3 regions of the Paenibacillus protaetiae genome follow, and region 2 is predicted to be linked to each of the others. Evidence: predicted binding sites of a transcription regulator. Region 2 holds the regulator's gene; each other region holds the start of a gene.
The links. Region 2 encodes LexA, which represses DNA repair genes until DNA is damaged. Its sites were predicted from a motif close to CGAACATATGTTCG; they were not measured.
Positions count from the first base shown of each region.

Region 1 (6,086 bases), 510 kb from region 2:
ATTGAGCTTCGCAATACGCCGGACGAAGAAATTTCGTACGAATTGTTTACTACCAATTACACCGATGAATTTTAAACTTAGAACGTAGGAGGCTATACAAATGTCTGATTTGGGAGCGCTGCTCCGGAAGGCGAGAGAAGAAAGCGGGCTGACGCTGGACGACATCCAAGAAATTACGAAAATCCGCAAAAGGTATTTGGAGGCTTTGGAGAGCGGCGATCATAGCGTATTGCCGGGAAGCTTCTATGTGCGGGCGTTTGTAAAAAACTACTCGGAGGCGGTGGGGCTTGATCCGGATGAAGTGCTCCGCCTTTACCAGCATGAAATACCTGCAGGCGTACCTGAGCAATCCGTTGAACCGATTGTGTCTAGGGCGTCACGCCGCGTACGGACGCGGTCCTCAGATCGGGGAGTCGGGAAAATTGGCTTTAATATTGTCATGTGGTGTTTCCTCATCTTAATTGTTGCTGTCGTTTGGATTTTTATTATTAATCAAAAGGACGACCCAACCAAAGTGGCGGATAACACGAACATCACCGACAAAGCGTCGCCGCCGGCGGAAACCGCATCCGCGGATCCTGTGGCATCTTCGACGCCAACACCGACGCCAACGCCAACGCCGCCGCAAACGACAGTTACCTTTACCGGAAAAGTCGGGAAAATCGACCATTATGATGTGGCTGGCACCAATGTGAAGGTGGAGCTTAAAGTATCGGGCGGCGTCAACTGGACGGAAGTGGACTCGGGCGGACCTAAAGGAAAACGGCTGACATACAAAAACCTGGAAGACGGTACAGTGCTGGATTATGATCTGACCGAGCCGCTGTATATTAATATCGGCCGTGCGGATTTTGTGCAAATTACGGTTGACGGCGTCCTGATTGATGATGGCGACCAAAGCACAACAAAAAGGATTCAGCTTGATCCGGTAACGGCAACCGATACGGGGACGCCATCGGATAATAATACGGCGTCGTCTCCACCGGCAGAATCGGCTGCTGCCGGCCAATAATTTGATTTTGAACGATGAGGTGAATGAATCATGAGTTCGGAAAGTTCTTTTGACATTGTATCCAAAGTGGATATGCAGGAGCTGAACAATGCGATTCAGCAAGCGGAGCGTGAAATCGAAACGCGGTTTGACCTGAAAGGCAGCAAAAGCTCCATCGAGCTGGAGAAAGAAGAGCTTGTTGTTTCTTCGGATGATGAATATAAGCTGAAAACCGTTATCGACATTTTGCAGACGAAAATGATCAAGCGCGGCGTTCCGATTAAAAATATGGATTACGGCAAAATCGAGCCGGCTTCCGCACGTTCCGTTCGCCAGCGGATTAAGCTCCGCCAAGGCGTCGATCAAGAAAACTCGAAAAAAATTAACACGCTGATCCGTGATTCGAAGCTGAAAGTGAAAAGCCAAATCCAAGGCGATCAAATCAGGGTGACCGGCAAAAGCAGAGATGATTTGCAGGCGGTTATCGCCTTGCTGCGCGGAGCGGATTTGACCATCGAGCTTCAATTTGTCAATTATCGGTAGAAGAGCAGACGGATATCCGGGTAGCCCTGTTTCATACGCTGTCGCGGCGCATGAAACAGGGCTTTTTGCATAGACAGATGATTTTGACACTTGCAAAGCGGGTGTATTATACTTATGTAGACAGTTTGACGGAATGATTTGGGGGTAGACAGATGGCAGAAAGTATGCTTGGCAGTGTTTGGCGGGAAATAATTGGGGATTGTACACCAGTGTCGTTCGGGGAGGGAATTTAATGAATCTGCCAAACAAAATTACGCTGGCGCGTATTTTTTTAGTCCCGATTATTATGGTGTTTTTGCTGGTAAAATGGGATATGGGGTCGCTTCACTTGGGTGACATTTCGATTACATATAACCAAATCATTGCCGTACTTATTTTTATTATTGCGGCGAGCACGGACGGGCTGGACGGTTACATTGCCCGTAAAAACAAGCTTGTCACCAACCTTGGCAAGCTGCTTGATCCTCTTGCTGACAAGCTCCTCGTATCCGCTGTTTTGATCTCGCTTGTCGAGATGGACAAGCTGAGCGCGATCGTTGCGATTCTAATCGTCAGCCGCGAATTCGCTGTGACGGGGCTGCGCCAAATTGCACTGCTGGATGGTACGGTTGTAGCGGCCAGCAAGTGGGGGAAATGGAAAACAGCCATTCAAATTACGATGATTATTGTATTGCTGCTGAACAATTTTCCGTTTGAATACATCTCGTTCCCGTTTGATGTTGTCGTTACCTGGATTGCCGCATTGATTACGGTATACTCAGGCATTGATTATTTTATGAAAAACAAAACGTTACTGACAGCGAAATAATAGAAGCGGAGGCGTCGTGATGAAAGCAGAAATTATTGCGGTCGGAACAGAGCTGCTGCTCGGGCAAATCGTAAATACAAATGCCCAGTTCCTATCCCAGGAACTGGCATCTCTTGGCGTGGATGTTTATTTTCAAACCGTAGTCGGAGATAATGCGGCACGTTTGCGCCAAGCGATTGAAGTGGCGCGCAACCGCGCCGATCTGCTTGTATTCACCGGCGGTCTTGGGCCAACGCAGGATGACCTGACGAAAGATGTGCTGGCTGCGTATTTAAATCGCAACCTTCTTCTGCATGAGCCGTCCATGGCCAAAATCGAAGAATTGTTCAGTTCACGCGGCTCCCATATGGTTGAAAGCAACCGCCGCCAAGCGCTTATGATTGAAGGCGGCGAGCCGCTCGAGAATACGGCCGGGCTTGCTGTAGGCAATGGGCTTGAAGCGGACGGCACCTATTATATGCTGCTTCCAGGACCGCCGCGTGAAATGAAACCGATGATGGAAGGCCCAGGGAAAAACTGGATTATGCAAATTACCGGCCAGTCAGACCCGCTTTATTCGCGCCAGCTGAAGTTTGCGGGCATTGGCGAATCGAACTTGGAAGCGAAGCTGATCGATCTGATCGACGGGCAAGTTGATCCAACGATTGCTCCTTATGCGAAAGAAGGCGAAGTTGCAGTACGCGTCTCGACCAAAGCGCCGACGCAAGCGGAAGCTAACCGCAAAATCGACGAAACCGTTGATAAAATTAAAGCAATTGTAGGCGAGTTTCTATACGCGCAAGAGGACATCCCGCTTGAAGAAACAGTCGTACGGCTGCTTCGCGCTTCGAGGCGCAAGCTGGCGAGCGCAGAAAGCTTAAGCGGCGGGCTGTTTGCAGAATCGATTACAAGCATCCCGGGCAGCAGCGGCGAGTTTTGCGGCGGAGTTGTTACGTATACCAATGAGATGAAGCATAAGCTGCTTGGCATTCCGATGGCTCAGCTGCAGGGTGAAGGCGCTCCGGGGCAATCAGCGAATCGACAGCGAAGCTGATGGCGGAGCGGGTGCGCGAGATTGCCGATGCGGACTTTGGCGTATCGCTGACGGGGGTCGCAGGGCCGGCGCCGTCCGAAGGCAAGCCGGTGGGACTTGTTTATTACGCGATTGCCGAACGCGGCAAAGAAACTGTTGTTTATACCGGACAGTTTGCCGGCAACCGTGAAATTATCCGGGTACGTTCAGTAAAAGCGGCTTTATACCGTTTGTGGCAAGCATTAACAGCGAATGTGGAATAAAATAGTCGAACTTTGACGTTTGATGGCTTGTCAATCGTTAAGATTGGCGGTATAATACATGCTAGACGGAAGAACCGTGGCGAAGAATACTTTGCTGCGGTTTTTTTTCGTCCTGTTTTAGCCCTTGCATCAAAAAAAACGAATGTATGTTCGAAAAAATGCTTGGCAAGGGGTATGAAAAAAGGTATCATACTAATATAAATGATGAAGGATGTGAGTTGATTGTCGGATCGTCGCGCAGCATTGGAAATGGCATTGCGCCAAATCGAGAAACAATTCGGTAAAGGCTCGATTATGAAATTGGGCGAAACAGCAGGTATGCAAGTGGAAACAGTATCAAGCGGTTCGCTTGCTTTAGATATTGCATTAGGGATCGGCGGTTTTCCAAAAGGACGGATTATTGAAGTGTATGGACCGGAGTCATCCGGTAAAACAACGGTTGCGCTTCATGCGATTGCGGAAGTGCAGCGTACAGGCGGCCAAGCTGCGTTTATTGATGCGGAGCATGCGCTTGACCCGCTGTATGCAAGCAAACTGGGCGTCAATATTGACGAGTTGCTGCTTTCCCAGCCGGATACAGGCGAGCAAGCGCTTGAAATTGCAGAGGCGCTTGTACGCAGCGGCGCCGTTGATATTATCGTTATCGACTCGGTAGCTGCACTTGTGCCTAAAGCGGAAATCGAAGGCGAAATGGGCGATTCGCATGTTGGTTTGCAGGCTCGTCTCATGTCTCAAGCACTTCGCAAGCTGTCTGGCGCCATCAGTAAATCGAAGACGATTGCGATCTTTATTAACCAGCTGCGCGAGAAGGTTGGCGTAATGTTCGGCAACCCGGAAACGACGCCTGGCGGCCGCGCTTTGAAATTCTACTCCAGCGTTCGTCTGGATGTACGCCGCGTGGAAACGATCAAGCAAGGCAACGATATGGTCGGCAACCGCACCCGGATCAAAGTCGTGAAAAATAAAGTAGCTCCTCCATTCAAACAAGCGGAAATCGATATTATGTACGGTGAAGGCATTTCGAAGGAAGGCAGCATCGTTGATATCGGCACGGAGATGGATATCGTACAGAAGAGCGGAGCATGGTTCTCTTATAACGGCGAGCGCCTCGGCCAAGGCCGCGAGAATGCGAAGCAATATTTGAAGGATCATCAAGAAATTTCACATGCCATTGAAATGAAAATCCGCGAGGAAAGCAATTTGCAGACGGAAGCGGCAATGGCCAAAGGCGCTGCTGTCTCCGTCGATGAAGAAGAAGAGCCGGAATTTGATCTTAATTAATGAAATGGAGACGCCGTCCCAGCCGGGGCGGCGTAGCTTTTTTATAAACCGGAATAAAGGAGGCGCGGCGGCATGACGGAAGACCAACAAGCGGATAATGGGTTGTTTATAACGCTGGTGGAGCAGGATCGTTCGGAACGCCGCAGATACCGTATTTACGCAGGCGGAGAAGAACCGATTTTATTCGTTCATGAAGACTTGCTTATCCGCTACAGGCTGCTGAAGGGACAATTTGTTGACCCGGCGCTGCTTCCGGTAATTCAGGAAGAAGACGACCGGCACCGGGCATACACGCTTGCGTGTGTCTATTTAGGAGCAAAGCCGCGGACGAGCAAGCAGATCGAACAATATTTGCGCCGCAAGGAGCTTGGTGAAAGCCATATTGCTTATGCGCTCCAACGTTTAGAAACAGAGCATTATGTGGATGATGAAGAATATGCCCGGCAATTTGCCAAACAGCGGATTCGTACCGCGCAAAAGGGCAGCCGCCTTGTAAAGCAGGAGCTTCAGCAGCGCGGCATATCTCGCCAAGCGGCGGAAGAAGCCGTAAATGCCATAGATGCCGGTGCCGAGCTCGCGGCAGCCAAAGCAGCCGCTGCCAAACGGTGGCGGGGGCTGAAAGGGGAACTGCCGGACCGCAAGCGAAAGCTGACCGCTTTTTTGATGCGGAGGGGTTTCGCCGGCGATTTGATTCGAGAAGCAGTAAGGTCGGCCGCAGCAGACGGCATCGACAGCGATGAAGACGCAGAAGATGGGCTAATGCTTGACAATTGAATTTGGCAAAAGATAAAATGAATTTGTATTCCTTTCACAAAGAATCGATTTTCCTTCCAAAAATTGATTCGTAATGATTATTTTCGCCAAAAAGTTAAACTGTTAGAACGGTTTGGAACCGGCTGAAAACCTAATAACATCCCAAGTAGTCCTTGGTGCATGCAGCAAGGAGGTGAACAAGATGCAAGAAATATGGTGGATCTTGATCTGTCTCTTTGTTGGCGCAATTTTCTTTGGGGTTGGTTATTTTATTCGTAAATCGATCGCAGAGGCGAAAATTTCCAGCGCTGAGCAAGCTGCAGCCCAAATCGTTGAAAATGCGAAAAAGGAAGCGGAAGCACAGAAGAAGGAAACGGTACTCGAAGCGAAAGATGAAGTCCATAAACTCCGGACTGAAGCAGAGAAAGATATTCG
Region 1 is NZ_CP035492.1:893,569-899,654, forward strand. Features, by position in the region: gene ET464_RS03920 (DUF3388 domain-containing protein) at 1-75, shown strand, start outside; gene ET464_RS03925 (helix-turn-helix domain-containing protein) at 101-1,012, shown strand; gene ET464_RS03930 (YajQ family cyclic di-GMP-binding protein) at 1,043-1,534, shown strand; gene pgsA (CDP-diacylglycerol--glycerol-3-phosphate 3-phosphatidyltransferase) at 1,767-2,342, shown strand; partial or broken gene ET464_RS03940 (competence/damage-inducible protein A) at 2,362-3,617, shown strand; gene recA (recombinase RecA) at 3,840-4,898, shown strand; gene ET464_RS03950 (RecX family transcriptional regulator) at 4,971-5,672, shown strand; gene rny (ribonuclease Y) at 5,854-6,086, shown strand, end outside.
Region 1: recA (recombinase RecA) is a predicted target of LexA. The motif match lies at 3,757-3,770, and genes of this name have one in related genera.

Region 2 (6,086 bases):
AGGCATCTTTATCATTAAAGGCGCCGGCGATACAGGTTACTTTGATGTTGAGCTTGAAGCAGGCGACGTTATTTCCGTTCCGGAAAGCAAACCGCATTTCTTCACGCTGATGGAAAACCGCAAAATCGTTGCCGTTCGCCTCTTTATCGAAAAAGAAGGCTGGGTTGCTTCGCCGTATGACGACCCTGAGTTTGTAAAAGCGTAATAACTTCGCACACATAAAAAACGCTCTTGATCCGGAAGGATCAGAGCGTTTTTTCATGTGTGCTGTCCATGGCGGGCTTCTTCGTAATCAGAATTCAGCCAGCCAGTTATCTGTCGAGTAATGTAAACAACTCTTCCAAATGTTTAATTTCATAGGTAGGTTTAATTTCCGTATCGGCTTTCATGCCGTGGCGGTTAATCCATACGGAAGGAATACCTACGGAATTTGCCCCTTTAATATCGGTCGTCAGCTTATCGCCAACCATAATTGCTTCATCGGCCTGCACGCCAAGTTTACCAAGCGCATGATGGAAAATGGCCGAAGACGGTTTACCTTCTCCGAAATCCCCCGAGATGATAATGTGGTCGAAATAGGCAAGCAGTCCGTCAACGCCGTTCAGCTTCTCTTTTTGCAAATCCGGGGAACCATTTGTTAAAAGCAGCAGTTTATATTTGCCCTTCAAGGCGTCGAGAACACGGAATGTTTCTTCATAAACGATCGGACGCAAACGTCTTTCCGCCGGGAATTGCTCGGCCAGGCGTGCGCCAAGCGCCGCATCGTCAACACCGATAGCTTTCAAGCCGCGTGTCCATGCTTCTTTGCGGTATTCCGGCGCAAGACGTTCAAGCTTGCGGAACTCATCTTGTTCGCCTTCCTTGAATTGCGCCCACAACGCCTCAAACGGATTAATGCCAATCATTTGCGTAAAAGGGAATGTCTCAAACGATTGATACAGCTCTCTCGCTTCTGCCCGGACAGCCTCCTCAAGCTTCTCGGGATCCACGCCGGCAACAGCGGCTGCCGCCTCGCAAGTTGCGGCAAAAGCTTCACGCACGCTGCGTTCATCCCATAGCAAAGTATCGTCCAAGTCAAATAAAACTGCTTGTTTAGCCATCTCTCTGCAACTCTCCCATGATAATCGTTATATTTATTTTTCTATAAGATTAATGTGGTTCACTTTGGCAAATTCCTTCAACCGCTCAGCTATTACAGCCGTCGGATAACGGTTGAGCAGCCGGTTAAACATCCAGTTTGCTCCTTTGACCTGTTCAATCAAAATCGAACCGTCCTGAACGGTAATGCTTTTAATGCCGGAAGCGTTAATCCGTTTATCGCCGGTCATCCGTCTCGTCTGCACGTAATCTTTGCCGATCTTCAAATAAGGGCGGCGCAGGAAGAAGACAAGCGCCATCACAATGTATGCGGCAACCGTAATCCATTCGATCGTCCTGAACGTTACACCGGATATTAAAGATGTAATCAAGTAAATCCCGATAAAGAACAGCAGAAATACAGGAAGGATAATACTGCGGCCGTAATAGCGGTCAGATTTATCTCCGCCGGTAACAACTTGTTCTTTCCCCTGTTTTTTTCGTTGATTGTTTAGCTGCGTCATATTTTTACGAACTTTTCGTTCCCACGAACGTGATGACAATGGACATCCCCCTACATATTATATATTCGGCTGCATTTCCGCGGCGGCTTAACGGTTACATCCGGTACCCGCTGCCATCCACGGTTAACGTTATCCGCGTTTGGACTGATCATCCGCATCATCCACAATTTCGATCGCATCCAGCTGTTGTCTGAAGTTGCGGCGGAAGTTTTCCAAATACCGTTTTCTAAGCTCGTCCCGTTCCGCCAGTTCGGCTTCATTTAAGCCAACGGTTTTGTGCTTGCGCGACAGCTCATTGATTCTGGCAATAACCTGCTCCATCCTCTCGCTCCCCTCCGTGTTGTATGTGTTTTCTTTGTCCTTCTCTATTCATACGAGCGGAAAAGATTCTACCTTCTATTTTGGCTTTTTCAGCGGCTGCTTGTCAAGGAGCCTGCCTGCCCCGGCGAATAGGAAAAAAAGCTCTAAGATGCCATTTCGACGGCAGCATCTTAGAGCTTTAAAGATAGTAGGCAACAAATGAACAACTGCTCCTCTTAACGGACGGGGATAATAATTGTTTGCCCCGGATGGATCAGCGCCGAATCCAAGTTGTTCCGTTTCTCGATGTCAAAAATTAACCGGCGGACATCCTCCTGCCCATTCACGTATTCATTAGCAATATCCCAAAGCGTATCGCCGCTGCTGACCAAAACAACGGTCTCGCCGGCAGTGGCCTGCTCAGGCGTCTCCGTCGCAGCGCTTGTAGCCATCAGCAAAAAGCTGGAAAACAACACGGCAGCCACAATAACGGTCACGGCTATTTTAATCAGATGACGACGCACAAAAGTGATTGCTGGCGTCGGCTTCTTGCCCGATTGATCTTGATGGATTGTACGATAAAACGATGGATTCATCATCATATTCAGCACCCCAAACATTTGTTCTGTTTGTAGAATATCACGAACAAGTGTTTGCGTCAACGGAAAGATGCGAACTTTTGTACTCAAGAACTTATGTTTGTACGAACTCCGGTTCTGTGCTATACTTTTCTTCAAACTTACTAATGGAGTGATCTCATTGTCCAAACTTTCCAACCGCCAACAAGCGATTCTTGAATTTATCAAGAATGAGGTTCGGGATAAAGGATACCCGCCATCCGTCCGTGAAATTGGCGAAGCGGTCGGCTTAGCATCAAGCTCAACCGTTCATGGGCATTTGGATCGGTTGGAGAAGAAAGGACTTATCCGACGCGACCCCACCAAGCCGCGCGCGATTGAAATATTGGATCAGGACAATGATCTTGTTTCCGCATTGCGCACCCCTGTTGCCCAAGTGCCGATTGTCGGTAAAGTAACAGCAGGCGTACCGATTACCGCTACGGAAAACATTGAAGAATATTTTCCGCTCCCTTCGCATTTTGTCGGCGATAATGACGTGTTTATATTAAATGTTATTGGCGAAAGCATGATCGAAGCCGGCATTCATAATGGCGATTATGTTATCGTCCGCCAGCAAAGCACCGCGACGAACGGTGACATCGTCGTAGCGATGACCGAAGACGACGAAGCAACGGTTAAGACGTTCTATAAGGAAAAGGATCATATTCGACTGCAGCCGCAAAACTCGACGATGAGTCCGATTCTGCTCAAAAACGTTACGATTCTTGGCAAAGTAATTGGACTTTTCCGCGATATCCATTAATCCGCCGGCGTGTACGGCTACATAACCAGTGAAAAGCCCCGAACGCAGCTTGTTTGCCGCTTCGGGGGCTTTTTCCTTTTTTACTGCTCTTACACGATAAAGACGTAATGATCTCGTTTTATGGTTTCAGTCCGGATCATTCTCCCTATCACGTACGCTGCCGTTCAAAATAACCCCAAAAAAATACAGTACCGGCAAGAAATATATCCCCGCCGATACTGTCTGTGATATTCAAACTCGCATCGTTTATGCCATAAGGCTTAACATCCATTCATTATACCGCTATTTGAGGAGGTTCTGGCTCCGGTTCGACATTTACTACTTGCTGCTGCTGTTGCTGCTGTGAATCAATTTGCTCTTGCATTTGCTGCAGCTGCTGTTGCTGCTGCTGGATATGGGTTTGGACAAGAGTGAACAATTGAAGCTGGATTTGTTGGTGAGATAGCTCGAAGCTTTGAATCTGAGACTGCACTTGAGTCTGAAACTGCAATTGCTCTTGCAGTTGTGCGCTAAACTGATTTTGCAACTGCTGTTGGGCTTGCAATTGAGCCTGCAGCTGCGCTTGAGCCTGCTGAATGGTTTGCAAAATCGCAAACTGAAGCGTTCTGCTTGGTTTCGTGCATGTTTTCACAACTTTTCGCTGAGTTTTCTTCTTGCCATGTTTTACAGCACAGCCCGCCATATCCGTTATACACTTCCTTCTTTTATATTCAGACATCCCTTTATAAATATGAAAAAAAAGAAGATTCGGACATGGCTGATGACAGGGGGTTATAGCATAGTTTAGTAGTTGAACAAGCCGATACAAGGTTTCGAATGCCTGCCAAATCAAAAAAACCCTTTGGCGCTTAAAGCGCCAAAGAGTTTCCCTCTTAATACAACGTCAGATACTGATCGCGTTCCCATTGGTGAACTTGAGTGCGATACATATCCCACTCGATTTCTTTCAGCTCATAGAAGTGCGCAAGCGCATGATCGCCAAGCGCATCGCAAATCACTTCGTCGCGCAGCAGTTCATCCAGCGACTCTTTCAAGTCAGCCGGCAAGCTTGCAATGCCGGAATCGAGCAGTTCTTCCTGTGTCATGATGTATATGTTCCGGTCAACCGGTTCCGGAAGCGGAAGCTGATTCTCGATACCGTCAAGGCCCGCTTTCAGCATAACCGCCAGCGCCAGGTACGGATTGGCAGCCGGGTCCGGATTACGCACTTCAATGCGGGTGCTGAGACCGCGGGACGCCGGAATGCGAATCATCGGCGAACGGTTGCTTGCCGACCAAGCAACGTAGCTAGGCGCTTCATAACCTGGAACAAGCCGCTTATAGGAGTTGATTGTCGGGTTCGTAATGGCCGCCATCGCTCTTGCATGGCGCAATACGCCGGCCATATAATAACGGGCTGTTTCGCTTAAGCCCAGTTTATCCGATTCATCGTAAAATACGTTCGTATTGCCTTTGAACAGCGATTGGTGGCAGTGCATGCCGGAGCCGTTTACCCCAAACAGCGGTTTTGGCATAAATGTAGCATGCAGTCCATGTTGTCTTGCGATTGTTTTTACAACCAGCTTAAACGTTTGGATCTGGTCTGCCGCACGAATGGCGTCGGCATATTTGAAGTCGATTTCATGCTGGCCCGGAGCCACTTCGTGATGGGAAGCTTCGATTTCAAAGCCCATTTCTTCCAGCGTCAATACGATTTCACGGCGGCAGTTCTCGCCGAGATCCATAGGTGCAAGGTCAAAATATCCGCCTTGGTCGTTCAATTCCGTTGTCGGTTCGCCGCGGTCATCCGTTTTGAACAGGAAAAATTCAGGTTCCGGACCAACGTTCATCGCCGTATATCCCATATCGTTAGCTTCCTTCAGCACACGCTTCAGAATACCGCGCGGATCGCCTGCAAAAGGAGTGCCGTCCGGCATATATACGTCGCAAATAAGACGGGCTACACGGTCTTGCGATACCCAAGGGAATACGACCCAAGTGTCCAAATCCGGATACAAATACATATCCGATTCTTCAATCCGTACGTAACCTTCGATGGAAGATCCGTCAAACATCATTTTATTGTCTAACGCTTTATCCAACTGGCTGATCGGAATTTCAACGTTTTTAATAGTACCGAGCAAGTCCGTAAATTGAAGCCGAATGAAACGAACGTTTTGTTCCTCCGCGATTCGTTTAATATCCTCTTTGCTGTAACCCATTTCATCATCTCCTTAGTGTTGATCATCACATTACGATTGCGAAATTCTCAGGTTTGTATTCAGGGACTATTCACGAAACGATTAACGCTTGTTGTTGAGGAAGCGCGTCAGCTGGCCCTGAATAAGCGATGCTTGGCCCGGGCGCTGTTTTTCCAAAAGCTGCTGCTTCAGCATCCGATGCAGCTGGGCATCGGACAATTCGCGGCGTTTCACCTCGGATTGCTCGCTTACGACTGTAGCCTCTTCCGATTCTTTCGAAACCGGATACATGACTTGCTTAATACCTGCAATATTGACGCCTTTCTCAATCAATGATTTGATTTCGAGCAGCCGCTCAACATCATTAAATGAAAACAATCGTTGATTACCGGATGTTCTGGCCGGAACAATCAGCTCATGCTGCTCATAATAACGGATTTGGCGTGCTGTCAGATCCGTCAGTTTCATGACGATGCCGATCGGAAACAGCGCCATATTGCGGCGAATATCATCACCCATGTCGCATCAACCTTCCAGTCAAACTTATTATATGTTCATTGTAACCCCCTACCATTAACATGTCAATCTGTGTGAGGTTTAATTACAACTAACTCTCGTTTGA
Region 2 is NZ_CP035492.1:1,402,991-1,409,076, forward strand. Features, by position in the region: gene ET464_RS06230 (1,2-dihydroxy-3-keto-5-methylthiopentene dioxygenase) at 1-205, shown strand, start outside; gene ET464_RS06235 (HAD family hydrolase) at 312-1,100, opposite strand; gene ET464_RS06240 (hypothetical protein) at 1,134-1,640, opposite strand; gene ET464_RS06245 (DUF896 domain-containing protein) at 1,731-1,922, opposite strand; gene ET464_RS06250 (LysM peptidoglycan-binding domain-containing protein) at 2,138-2,668, opposite strand; gene lexA (transcriptional repressor LexA) at 2,661-3,284, shown strand; gene ET464_RS06260 (hypothetical protein) at 3,559-3,966, opposite strand; gene glnA (type I glutamate--ammonia ligase) at 4,157-5,485, opposite strand; gene ET464_RS06270 (MerR family transcriptional regulator) at 5,567-5,983, opposite strand; gene ET464_RS06275 (methionine gamma-lyase family protein) at 6,046-6,086, opposite strand, start outside.

Region 3 (6,086 bases), 400 kb from region 2:
GATACATGCCGGCAATGTGCTGCCGGTTTTTTGTTATGCGGAAGTACGCTTCAACCCATTCGGCAGGATCAAATGCAAACCCGGTTTCGGGCTGCGGATGAATATTGGCGACAGGAACGACACCTGTGATGGTTATAGCCGCCTCCTGTCCGTTGCTTGAAACGGGAGCCGTAAGCAATCCGCAGCATTCATGCGGCAGGGCAGACAAGCATAAGGCTGTCAACGTATGTAAGCTATCTTGTGTTATGCGGATATCCGTCATATTATCCATTCCACTATGCAGCCTCCACTTTCACGCCGTTATTTTAATTAGGTATGATCCTGGCCGGTCAAGCCAACACTGAAGCTACCGTGCGCAAGCGGAAGTTTGTACAGGGAACCCGCTTGTTGTTCCAATCTGTCCGTGATACCATGTAGGCAGATTATATTTTGCGTTGAACGGAAAGAAGGGGCGAAAGTGAATAGAGCTTCAGGATGGTTTACGGCAGCGTTCATTCTCGCAGCGCTTGCAGTTTATTTATTTGTATGGGGCGACCAGACGCAAGTGCAAGCAGCTGACTTTAAGCCAAAAGCAGGCTCGTCATCGGTAGCGTTTCAGCTGCCGGGACTGGATGATCAGCCGTATACGGTTGGCGGACCGCAGGACAAGCTGACGCTTGTCAATTTCTGGGCTTCGTGGTGTGGGCCATGCGAGCTGGAAGCGCCGGATTTGCAAAAGCTGCATGAACAATACGGGGATGCCCTACTGATGTACGGTCTGAATGCAACCAAATATGATAAAGAGCGGGCTGCGCGCCAATTTGTGCAGGATCAAAAGTTTACATTCCCCGTGCTGATGGACCGCGACGGCAAAGTGACAGATATGTACAAGGTAAACACGTTTCCGACCACATTCCTCATTGACCGGAATGGCGTAATCCTTGAGCGGATTAACGGCGTAATTACATACGGGGAGTGGGAGCGGCTCATTAATCAATATATCGGTGAAAATAAAAGTGGTTGAGCGCGTGAGCAACGCGTTCAACCACTTTTATTCTATTACTGGTTTACGAGGCCGGCCCGTTCCAATGTTTCAACCGGCGCCGGTTCCACTTTGTCCATATGAAGCAGTGCATACCGGAAGCTGTCGACAAGCGCTTCCCAGCTGGCTTCGATGACGTTACTGGAAACGCCAACGGTGCTCCATGTGCTGTTTTTGCCGGCGGATTCGATCAGCACGCGTACTTTGGCCGCCGTCGCTCCTTTTTCATCCAGAACGCGCACCTTGTAATCGGACAGATGGAACTCTTCGATTTTCGGGTAAAATTGGACAAGCGCCTTCCGGAGCGCATTGTCGAGCGCGTTGACCGGCCCGTTGCCTTCAGCAGCCGTGTACACATAAGTGCCGTCCACATTCAGCTTCACGATCGCTTCGGATGACATTGGCCCGCTTTCAAAACCGCTGTCCCGGTCAACGAGCATTTTAAACGACTCGACTTTGAATGCTTCTTTCATCTCGGTAAATGCTTCGCGGAGAAGCAGCTCCATGGAAGCGTCTGCTCCTTCAAACTGGTAACCCTGATGCTCAAGATCTTTGATCCGGTCAATAATTTGCTTTGTTTTCTCATTGTTTGCATTGACGTCAAGGCCAAGCTCTTGCGCTTTGGAAATGACGTTGCTTTGCCCGGCAAGTTCCGATACGAGAATGCGCTGTTTGTTGCCAATCAGCTCCGGCTGGATATGCTCATAGGTTTTGGAATCCTTCATGATGGCCGATACATGGATTCCGCCTTTGTGCGCGAATGCAGCATTACCGACATACGCCTGACCGACCGGCATATGGACGTTGGCAATTTCGCTTATATAACGGGCTGTGCCCGTAAGGGTTTTGATCTGGTCTGCAGCAAGCACTTCATAACCAAGCTTCAGCTGCAAATTCGGGATGATAGAACATAAGTTGGCATTGCCGCAACGTTCCCCGTATCCGTTAATCGTGCCTTGTACCTGGCGGGCTCCCGCTTGAACGGCTGCCAGTGAATTGGCCACGGCAAGTTCGCAATCGTTATGTGTATGAATTCCGATGTTTGTTCTCAGCTCACGGCGAATGACGGACACAATGTCGTGAATTTCGGTTGGCATCGTCCCGCCGTTCGTATCGCACAGGACGATCCAGTCTGCGCCTGCTTCTTCGGCGCGGCGAAGGACGGACAACGCATATTCGGGATTGTTTTTATAGCCGTCAAAAAAATGTTCGGCATCAAAAAGAGCTTCCATATGATTCCGCTTCAGAAAAGCGATAGAGTCGTAAATCATCGACAAATTTTCTTCCAGCGTCGTCTGCAGGGCGGTATGTACATGGAAGTCCCACGACTTGCCTACAAGGGTAGCTGCCCGGACGCCGGATTCGGCAATTCTAAGCAGGCTTGTGTCATGTTCCGCCAAACTGTTTTTGCGCCTCGTGCTGCCGAATGCCGTTATTTTGGCGGACAGGTTGTATTGCTTAATCCGCTGAAAAAATTCGATATCTTTGCTGTTGCTGCCCGGATTTCCGCCTTCAATATAGTGGACGCCCAAAGCATCAAGCTTTAAAGCGATTTTTAACTTGTCTTCTGCCGACAGGCTGATTCCTTCACCTTGTGTGCCGTCACGCAGCGTCGTATCAAATATGGAAATGCTCGTGGTCATGCGTCATGACGCCTCCTCTTCCTAACTGAACGCAAGTCAAATCAGATATTAACGTATTATAACATTTGTTCGCGTGAAAGTAGAGTGGTCCGGCAACTTTTTATGCAGCAAGGGGAAGTGGCGCTTAGTTTTAGCATAAAAGCGTTATTGCTATACCGCAATAACGGGTTAAAGAAACCGGCACGGCAAGTTGACCGAAGCATTGTGCGGCGGTATGCTGAAGGGAACAAATGTTTTGATTTCGGAGAACAAACATCGTGCCGGAGGTGGAAACGTGAAGCAGCATGCTGCAGCTGACAACGGACCGCGCGTAATCCTGCATTTGGATATGAACGCTTTTTATTGTTCGGTGCATGAAGCGGAGGAGCCGGGTAAGTATAAAAATAAACCTACTGCCGTAGGCGGGGATGCCGAGCAGCGGAGAGGCGTAATCGTAACCTGCTCGTATGCCGCCCGGGCAAAAGGCGTGCGAACCGGCATGACAGTACGTGAAGCGTTAAAAACATGCCCGGAGCTTATTTTGATCAAAACCGATTTCAAATTGTACCGCAGCTATTCGGAGCGCTTTATGGCCATTGCCCGCCAATATACGCCGCTAGTCCAGCAAATGTCCATTGATGAATGTTACTTGGACATTACCGGTTCCGGGTTGTTTGGAACGCCGGTGGAAATTGCGCAGACGATCCAGAGGCGGATACAATCGGAATGCGCTTTGCCCTGCTCCATCGGCATAGGACCAAACAAGCTGCTTGCCAAGATGGCTTCGGACATGAAGAAGCCTAACGGGTTAACGATATTGCGTATACGCGACATGCCCAGGCTGATGTGGGATAAGCCTTGTGATGTGCTGTTTGGAGTCGGCAAAAAAACGGCTGAAAAATTAAACCGCCTGCAAGTGAAAACAATCAGCCAGCTGGCTGCCGCCGACGCGGAGTTTTTACGCCGCCATTTTGGCGTCATGGGACAATGGCTGAAGGATGCCGCGAACGGGCGTGATTATTCTCCTGTTAACCCGGAGGAGGAAGCGAGCAAGTCCATCGGCCATATGACAACATTGCCTGCTGATGTTACCGAGAAAGAAGAAGCTGCCCGCATCTTGCTGGAGTTGTCCGACCGTACCGGCCGCCGGCTGCGGGCGCAGCATCTGGTCACGGGAACGGTTCAGATTACGATCCGCAAGCCGGATATGACGACTATAGCGCGTTCGCGCACGATGGAAGCCGTTACGCAGCAAACGTCGGATATTTACCGGGAAGCGCTTCGCCTGCTGGAGCGCCATTGGCGGGAAGGGGATCCGATCCGCCTGCTTGGAGTGACCCTTCAAAATTTATCGCCTGCGGAAGAAACCGCCATTCAGCTGGATTTATTTGATTATGAGCAACAGCCCCGCAAGGATGCGCTTGAGGCGGCAATGGATAAGCTGAGAGATAAATTCGGGGAGAAGGCGATTCATTCAGCCGGACTTCTTCCAAAAAGCGGAAAAAGAGTGGCGAAAGCGCCTAGTGAAGAATAAAATAGCCTATGTGCAAAGATCACAATAATCACTATAGATATTTGGCAACATCCATGATAAAATGTTTTTTTGTTTCATTCATGTTGAAAAAGGCTGCATAATTGTTATATATTGAGGTGTAAGGATTACTATTACGGCAGCAGTCTGAACAAGACAAGCTTATCATTTTTACAAAGAGAATGATTCGTATATTTTACAGGAGGGAAACATATATGGCAAAATTTACTTGGGTCGAGAAAGATACTTGCATCGCTTGCGGCGCTTGCGGGGCTACTGCACCTGACATTTATGATTACGATGATGAAGGTCTCGCTGAAGTTATATATAATAACGACGGTAACAAAGGCGTAACTGAAATTCCTGAAGATCTGTACGACGATATGCAGGATGCATGTGACGGCTGCCCAACCGATTCTATTAAAGTAGCGGATGAACCGTTTAATATGTAACAACCGGACGAAGCCGGCATGCCTTTTTGGCAAGCCGGCTTCGTTCTGCTCTGATTTAAACCGGCCGGACTATAATGTCTGGCCGGTTTTTTTGCGCGTTAAGGAACATGCAGCCGAATAGCCGTGCCGGCAGGCTCCTCTCCGAGGCGCTTATTCGGGATAATCGCAGCAAGGCTTCAGGCGGCTAACGCAAAAAAAGGAAAGGTAATGGCATCAAACGCAAAATATTGGCATTTTATACCATAAAACAGCAGCGTATACTATTCGGTGAAATGATATGGAAGCGTTATCATTTCACCTTGAGAAAACGAGAAAGGAGGGCAAGGCAGCATAAGCTATCGTAATTATAAATGAACTGTTGTAGGAGGTTAAAAAAATAATGGTAGTTGTATCGAATCGGGCAACAGGTAAAGGCCGCATATTTATCATGTCGCTTATCGTCTCGATGTTGGTTTCTCTCGTCTCATCGCTGTTTATCCGCGAGGCGCACGCCGCCGGATCGTATTTGCTGTCGCAAAACCGTATCGCCTATGCCTCTTCCACAGAGGGAGCCAATACAGCGAATCTTGCTGTAGACGGATCGACCGGCACACGCTGGGCAAGCACGTGGGGAACGGATCCCCAATGGCTGTATGTGGATCTTGGCGCTAACGCTTCAATTGACGAGGTCAAAATTGTCTGGGAAGGCGCTTATGCCAAAGCTTATAAAGTTCAGGTATCCAACGATGAATCGACTTGGTCGGACATTTATTCTACGTCGACGGGTGACGGCGGCGAAGATGATCTCCATATAACTGGCAGCGGGCGTTATGTGCGGATATATGGCACTGAACGCGCGCTTGCTGCCTACGGCTATTCGATACTGGAGCTTGAAATTTACGGTACAGGCGGAATTAGCGGCCCTCCGGCGGACTACGGTGCCAATGTGGCGCTGAATAAGCCGGTATCCGTGTCTTCTACTGAAGATTCCGCTTATTTGCCGCCGGGTTCGACGGCAGCGTCCAACGCCGTTGATGGCAATACTGCAACCCGCTGGTCTTCAAATGCAACGGATAATGAATGGATTACCGTTGACCTGGGGGCAGTTCATCAGATCGGGCGTGTAATTTTGAATTGGGAAGCGGCAGCCGGAAGGGCTTACGATATTCAGGTGTCCAATAACGGGAGCAGCTGGACTACCGTTTACCGCCAGCTTCATGGATCAGGCGGCAAAGAGGACATTCCGCTTTATACGAACGGCCGTTATGTGCGGATGAACGGAATTGGACGAGCTACTAGCTTCGGCTATTCCTTGCTGGAATTTGAAGTGTACGACTATGTGGCCGGGCAGCCGCAGCCGGTGTACACTATCGAGCCGCTGCCGCAGCCGCAAGCCGTCCAATCGGGCGCAGGCAGCTACTTGACCAATGATATTCATATGCCACAGCCGAAATATCCTGCGAATAAATCTTCCAACGTGA
Region 3 is NZ_CP035492.1:1,801,521-1,807,606, reverse strand. Features, by position in the region: gene ET464_RS08220 (M67 family metallopeptidase) at 1-271, opposite strand, end outside; gene ET464_RS08215 (TlpA family protein disulfide reductase) at 458-1,003, shown strand; gene cimA (citramalate synthase) at 1,039-2,664, opposite strand; gene ET464_RS08205 (DNA polymerase IV) at 2,993-4,177, shown strand; gene ET464_RS08200 (ferredoxin) at 4,390-4,626, shown strand; gene ET464_RS08195 (galactose-binding domain-containing protein) at 5,006-6,086, shown strand, end outside.
Region 3: ET464_RS08205 (DNA polymerase IV) is a predicted target of LexA. The motif match lies at 2,723-2,736, and genes of this name have one in related genera.